3 regions of the Arthrobacter sp. Hor0625 genome follow, and region 3 is predicted to be linked to each of the others. Evidence: riboswitches for the same ligand, from Rfam matches in the RefSeq annotation. Region 3 holds a riboswitch; each other region holds the start of a gene.
The links. Region 3 has a riboswitch for thiamine pyrophosphate ahead of thiO (glycine oxidase ThiO). Riboswitches for the same ligand answer to the same signal wherever they lie in the genome.
Positions count from the first base shown of each region.

Region 1: linked by a shared signal. The riboswitch ahead of ACTWLI_RS12730 (bifunctional hydroxymethylpyrimidine kinase/phosphomethylpyrimidine kinase) and the one ahead of thiO (glycine oxidase ThiO) in region 3 are both predicted to bind thiamine pyrophosphate.
Region 2: linked by a shared signal. The riboswitch ahead of ACTWLI_RS07115 (ECF transporter S component) and the one ahead of thiO (glycine oxidase ThiO) in region 3 are both predicted to bind thiamine pyrophosphate.

Region 1 covers NZ_CP199586.1:2,760,452-2,762,707, forward strand. Annotated here, with positions in the region: gene ACTWLI_RS12725 (Rne/Rng family ribonuclease) at 1-958, shown strand, start outside; TPP riboswitch at 1,124-1,221, shown strand; gene ACTWLI_RS12730 (bifunctional hydroxymethylpyrimidine kinase/phosphomethylpyrimidine kinase) at 1,212-2,256, shown strand, end outside.
Region 2 covers NZ_CP199586.1:1,561,929-1,564,184, forward strand. Annotated here, with positions in the region: gene ACTWLI_RS07110 (P-loop ATPase, Sll1717 family) at 1-572, shown strand, start outside; TPP riboswitch at 1,222-1,362, shown strand; gene ACTWLI_RS07115 (ECF transporter S component) at 1,431-2,063, shown strand; gene ACTWLI_RS07120 (ABC transporter ATP-binding protein) at 2,077-2,256, shown strand, end outside.
Region 3 covers NZ_CP199586.1:2,295,145-2,297,400, reverse strand. Annotated here, with positions in the region: gene thiS (sulfur carrier protein ThiS) at 1-148, opposite strand, end outside; gene thiO (glycine oxidase ThiO) at 145-1,377, opposite strand; TPP riboswitch at 1,368-1,487, opposite strand; gene thiE (thiamine phosphate synthase) at 1,514-2,212, shown strand; gene ACTWLI_RS10635 (ferritin-like fold-containing protein) at 2,231-2,256, opposite strand, start outside.

The DNA of each region.
Region 1 (2,256 bases), 470 kb from region 3:
GGCGCTGGCCAACATCGCCGCCGCAGCGCACGCCGCGCACCTGCACGACGGCGAGGCAACGGCAGCGCCCGACGCCGAAACGCGGCAGGCGGCGCTCGACGCCGCCGTGGAGCTCGCCTCCACCGAGGAAGCGGCCGGCCGGCCGGCCGCGGTCCTGACCTTCGGCGGGGAGCAGGTAGCCCTGCCCTTCGTCGAGCACGCCCAGGAAAGCACGCAGCCTGCGCTGACCCTGGACCTGTTGACCGAAGCCTTCGCCAACCTGGGCGACGCCGAAACCGGCAAGCCCGCCGGGGCGGCTCCCGTCCAGGCGCAGGCTCCCGCCGCCGAGGCTGCCCCCACCCGGGCCGCCGAAGCCACGCCGGACGAGGAATCTGCGGCTGCACCGGCCGCCGCACCGTCCCGTGCCACCCGCGGCCGGGGCAGGGCCCGGGTCGCCCGGATCCAGCCGCCGAGCGTGCGTGCCCGCGAGGAGCAGGCAGCCGGCCAGGAACCGGTCCGGCAGGACCAGTCCAGGCAGGACCAGTCCCGGCAGGAGCGGGGACAGGCGCCGTCGCGTCAGGACCGCGGCCGCCAGGATCGGACGCGGGAACGCGCCCAGGAACCGGCCCGCCAGGACCGCGGCCGCCAGGACCGGACGCAGGAACGCGCCCAGGAACCGGCCCGCCAGGAACGCGCCCAGGCGCCGGCCCAGCAGGCGCCGGTCCGGCAGGCTCCGGCCCAGCCGTCCGTGGCGGCTGCGGACACCACCGCCCCGCGCCGGGTGCGCCGTAACCGCAGCGCCAGCCGCGCGCAGGGTGCCGCCAACGAAACCTCCGTGCAGCAGCGCGAAGCCACCCCGTCGGCTGCGGCCGGCTCGGTGCACGAGGCCAAGGCGCCGGAACCGAGCCAGGCAGCAGCCAAGCCGGCCGCCAGCGAACCCCTCATCCTCGGCGTCGGCGTCCCCGCCTCGGAACTGTAGGCGACCGGAAGCAGCAGGCACGAACCACCGCGGGCCCCGCCCGGATCCGACGCATGTCGTTGGATCCGGGCGGGGCCCGCTGGTTCGTTAACAGCGCTGTTCCGCCGGGCACACGGACCCGCCGCGGGACGCGGGATATCGGCCGGCGACGCGCGCTAGGCTGGGTGGACTGACACGGGGTGCCGCGCATCGAGCCGGCTGAGATTCAGACCCGTTGAACCTGTCCGGTTAGCACCGGCGAAGGGATGTCCAGATGACTGTATCCACCGCGCCCACTTCCACCCTGACCTCCGCCTTTCCAACCCCCGCACCGGCGGACCGGCGGGGAGGCGCCGCCACCGAAGCGCCGCAGGCCCGGCGGATCCCGAGGGTCCTGGCCATCGCCGGCTCCGATCCTTCCGGCGGCGCCGGCATCCAGGCGGACCTGAAGAGCATCGCCGCGCACGGCGGCTACGGAATGGCCGCCATAACCGCGCTGACCGCCCAGAACACCCGCGGCGTGCGCGCGGTGCACGTCCCGCCGGCGTCGTTCCTGACCTCCCAACTGGCGGCCATCAGCGAGGACATCACCATCGACGCCGTCAAGATCGGCATGCTGGGCGACGCCGCCGTGATCGAGGCCGTGCGCGGCTGGCTGGAGAAGGCCCGGCCCGCCGTCGTGGTCCTGGATCCGGTGATGGTGGCGACCAGCGGCGACCGGCTGCTGCAGGAATCGGCGGAAGCCGCCCTCCGCGCGCTGCTTCCCCTGGCGGACCTGATCACCCCCAACCTGGCCGAACTGGGCATGCTGCTCGGCGAACCGGCGGCCAGTGACTGGGCCGGTGCGCTGCAGCAGGGCAAACGGCTCGCAGCCGCCGCCGGGACGACGGTGCTGGTCAAGGGTGGCCACCTGGCGGGCAGCGCCGGGACCGACGACGGCGGTTGCCCGGATGCGCTGATCAACACCGGGGGAGTGCTTGGCCGGGAACAGGTGGTGGTGGAAGGCGAGCGGATCGCCACCGGGAACAGCCACGGCACGGGCTGCTCGCTGTCCTCGGCCCTCGCCACGGTGCAGGCCCGGACGGGCAACTGGGAGGCCGCACTGCGGGAGGTCAAACCCTGGCTGCTGGGAGCACTTCGGGAGGCCGGGCAACTGCAGGTCGGGGGCGGCAACGGACCCGTCCACCACTTCCACCACCTGCACCCCGCGTCCGGCGGGGACGGGGACGGGGGCCCGGAGGCCGCCGAGGGCGGCTTCGCGGCGGCGCTCGACCGGCACGCGGCCGACAGCCTGGCGGCCATCTACGGCCTCGACTTCA
Region 2 (2,256 bases), 730 kb from region 3:
CACCACTGGATGCTCACAAGGTGCTCGTGTACTTAAGTCACGGATCCCCCCGTGACATGATCCGAATGGCCCGATCGATAGTAAAAGAACACACGCGGATGCCGAACGAGGCTGCAGCGATATCCCCGTTCAATCTCGCAAGGGGAATCGTTGAATTTTCGAAAGAGAGCACTCTTGAGAAGTTCGGCCGCTTCCAAAGCGACTTTTCTCGAATCGCGAATTCAAGCTTTACTCTCACCGAGGCGGCGGGTGTTTTCAAAATAAGCACAACCGGAGTCACCAACAAGGTGAACGCATGGATTCCAACCGGGGCGGTGAAGCCGCTTGGCACACGTCCGAATCCAGGGGCTAAACCGTTGAACCTCTATGGCTTCGCGGATCTGAGAATTGTAATCGCATCCAGCTCCGACAGGATCGGCGACGTCCTGGCGACTCATGCCGTTGAATGTGCGAACTGCTTGAACATCATCTATGCCAACGAAGCGGAGTTGGACTGCCCTTACTGTGGTTCAAAGGTAGCCAGAGAAACGGCAAGAAGTCTTCTAGAGGTCTGCACGCTTAGTTCGTCATAGTTATGATGCCGCGATCTGGCCCTAAGGGCCGGACTTCATCTGGGCCCACTTCTCCATGGTCCCGGCGGGCCCCTTCTGGATTCGCTCGTGAGGCTCTGAACGTTGAGGTCTCGCCGCGCACGGACGGGTCCATGCCGATGTGTCTCATAACCTGCCTCGAATCTCTCGGCTTTCGAGACACATTCCGTGTGTGGCGTTTAGGGCACCTTCACCGGTCAAATTGCGGGCGGGTTATACGGGACCCTCTGAGCGTCGGCCCGGCAACGTCGCACGTCAGCACCGACGAGGCCCCTATGCCGATCGCCGGAGGCGGTAACGGAGAAGGACCAGGAAAATTGCAGTGACGATGGCTGCGGCGACTCCGCCCAGAAGATCTGACCAAAAAATGACAGGGAGTTTGGTTATCACGAACAGAAGTTGGGACAGTGCGCTCAAGCCGGCAATCCCAGCGCCCGCGACCAATAGCCTCGTCTTGCGATCCATGTGTTCCCCCAAGTTGTGGGCTGTTCGGCAGCCCGTTCGGAGTCAGCATAGCTAACGTCCATCTCACCCAAGCCGGGGATTGGAGCCCGTAAGCGGATCCGCAGGTCACCGGCCGCTCCGCGCGTGCCCTGCCGGGTGTAAACTGGGCCAGCCCACAACGGGCGATTTGATACGACAGGGGAGCGCCGCCGTCGGGCACCGGAAACAGTCCGGGGAACCGCGGGTGGGCGCTGAGAGTGCGGACAGCCGCAGACCCTCGAACCTGATCCGGTTAGTACCGGCGCAAGGGAGTCGAGTTCTCAGGGTGCCCGGCGCCCGTGGCGGAAGCCGCGGCGACGCCGGAAGCCCTCCCCTCCTGTACCTCAGGAGGATGGCATGACTGATATTTCTGCACAGCAGACACTCACCACCGGCAGGACCCACTGGCGTGTGGTCGATATTGTGGTGGCCGCGCTGATCGCCGTGGCCGGCGGCGTGATCTTCTGGGCCTGGTCCCAGGGCTCGAACCTGGTGTCCGTGCCGCTCAACGCGGTCTACCCCCCGCTGACCGGCCTGTACGCCGGCGGCTGGATGATCCCGGCGGCGCTGGGCATGCTCATCATCCGCAAACCCGGCGCGGCACTGTTCTGCGAGACCGTTGCCGCCACGGGCGAGCTGATCATGGGGTCGCAGTACGGCGCCTCGGTGCTCTTCTCCGGCTTCGTCCAGGGACTCGGAGCCGAGCTGGTGTTCGCGGCCTTCCTGTACAAGCGGTTCAACCTGCCGGTGTCGCTGCTGGCCGGCGCCGGCGCCGGGCTGTTCTGCGCCCTGAACGACTCCTTCCTGCCGTGGGGCTGGAACATCGCCTACGAGACCGGGGACAAGCTGGCCTACATCATCTTCTGCGCCATCTCCGGCGCCGTGATCGCCGGCGGCCTGTCCTGGCTGGCCACCCGCGGCCTGGCCAAGACCGGGGTGCTGGCCTCCTTCGCGTCGCGCAAAGCGGCGTCGGAACCGGTATTCTCCTAACCCCCGCGCACGGATGACAACACCTGAGGTCTGGCCCGCGGCGGTCAGTGCCCGCGGCTGGGGCTGGCGGCACGCCGGCCGGTCCCGGCCCGCGGTGAGCGGCCTGGACCTGGAGATCAGCCCCGGCGAGCGGGTCCTGCTGCTGGGCCTCTCCGGCGCGGGCAAATCCACCCTGCTGCACGCCCTGGCCGGC
Region 3 (2,256 bases):
CGTTGCGGGCGACGGCGACGCCGAGCTTCCGGCCGTCGGTGGCGTGGCCGTCCTCGGCCAGGGTCCGGCCGGTGACGCCGCTGACCAGGGCGCTGACCGTGGCGCCGTCGGCGACGGCGTGCTGCGCTCCGTTGAGCCTGATGTTCATGCTGTCGTCCTGTCGTCGGTGGGGAGGCGGGAATCCTGGTGGTGTGCGGCGAAGCGGTCCGGGCGGAAGCCGGCCCAGCGCGGGTCCGGCTTGCCGTCCAGCAGCTGCCGGCACACCGCGGCGGCCGCCGGGGTGAGCAGGACGCCGTGCCGGAAGAAGCCGGTGGCGATGATCAGCCCGCCGGTCTCGTCCCCGCCGGGACCGGCCACGCGCCCCAGCAGCGGAGCGTTGTCCGGGGTCCCCGGCCGCGCCCGGGCGGTGGCCTCGAGCAGTTCCAGTTCGGCGACGGCGGGAAGCAGCTGCTGGGCGTCGCGCAGCAGCTGGTACACGCCGCCTGCGGACACGGCGCCGGCGTGGGCGGGGGCGTCCTCACGCTGGGTCGCGCCGATGACCACGGTGCCGTCCTCCCGCGGCACGAGGTAGACCGGGACCCCGCGGACCAGTCCCCGCACCGTGCACCGCAGCAGCGGCCGCAGCGCCGGGGGGACGCGGAGCCGGAGGATGTCCCCGTAGACCGGCCGCAGCGGCAGGGAGAGCCCCGGGGGCAGTCCCTGCAGATCCGCGGCTCCCAGGCCGTTGGCCACGATCGTTTCGGTGGCGCGGACCTGGCTGCCGTCCGCCAGGACGGCGCCGGCGACCCGGCCGTTGTCCCAGAAGAGCCCGGCGGCGCGGCGGCGAATGGCGGTGAAGTGGCGGTCCGCGGCCAGCAGGGACGCGGTCCGGGCCAGGAGCCGGCGCGGATCCACCTGGTGGTCGGCGGGAATCTCGAAGGCACAGGAGATCCCGGGGCTGAGCAGCGGCTCGCGTGCGCGTGCTTCGCGCACGCCCAGCGGCTCGACCGCCAGGCCGCAGGCCCGCTGCACCGCCCGCAGGTCGGCGAGCGCGCGGCGGTCCGCCGGGTCGGCGCCGACGGCGAGGGTCGGGGTCGGGAGGTAGCCGGTGCCGGCGGCTTCTCCGGTGCCGGCGGCATCGAGGGCGGAGGCGAACGAGGGCCAGAGCCGGGACGCTTCCAGCATGAGGGCCAGGAGCTCCTCTTCCTGGTAGTGCAGTTCGCTCACCGGGGCGAGCATGCCGGCGGCGGCCCAGCTGGCTCCGGTGCCGGGGGCGTCGTCGATAAGTGCGATGGTGCGGCCCGAACGGCGCGCCTCCCAGGCGATGCCGTGCCCCACCACTCCCCCGCCGATCACGGCGACGTCGTACTGCACAGCCGGTACGGCCGAGGTGTCCATGGATTCCTCCCTACGCCGGTACTAACCGGATCAGGTCAAGCGGTCGGCTCTGACGCCCTCTCAGCCCTGCCGCCCGTGGACGGCTTGTGCGGGCTCCCGCGGTATGCGCCCAGTTTAGAGGAACTAGGCTGGAACCATGAGCCAGGATGTCCACACCACCGCCCGCCTGTACCTGTGCACCGATGCCCGCAAGGACCGCGGTGACTTCGAGGACTTCGTCGACGCCGCCTTCGCCGGCGGGGTGGACATCATCCAGCTGAGGGACAAGTCGCTGGAGGCCGCCGAGGAACTGGAACTGCTGGAGGTTCTGCACTCCGTGGCCCAGCGCCACGGCCGGCTCTGGGCGGTCAACGACCGTGCGGACCTGGCGTCGCTGGCCGGGGCCCCGGTCTTCCACATTGGGCAGAAGGACATCCCCTTCGGCGCCGCCCGGGACTTCCTGGGCAAGTCCACCGTCATCGGGATGTCCACCCATACGCCGGAGCAGGTCGACGCGGCGATCGCCGCCGCCCCGGGCCGGAGCGGGCTGGACTATTTCTGTGTCGGACCGGTCTGGGCCACGCCCACCAAGCCGGGCAGGGCCGCCGTCGGCCTGGACCTAGTGCGGTACGCCGCCGACGCGATCGGCCGCGCCGAGGCCGCCGACGCCGGCAGGGTCGCCGGGGTGGTCCCCTGGTTCGCGATCGGCGGCATCGACCTGGGCAATGTTGAACAGGTCGTCGACGCCGGTGCGCGCCGGATCGTGGTCGTCCGGGCCATTACCGAGGCTGACGATCCGGCCGGCGCGGCTGCCGCGCTGCTCGCGGCACTGGACGCCGCGGCGCCCGGGCACTGACCGGCTTGGCCGGCGGAACTATCCGGCGAGCCCCAGTTCGGACA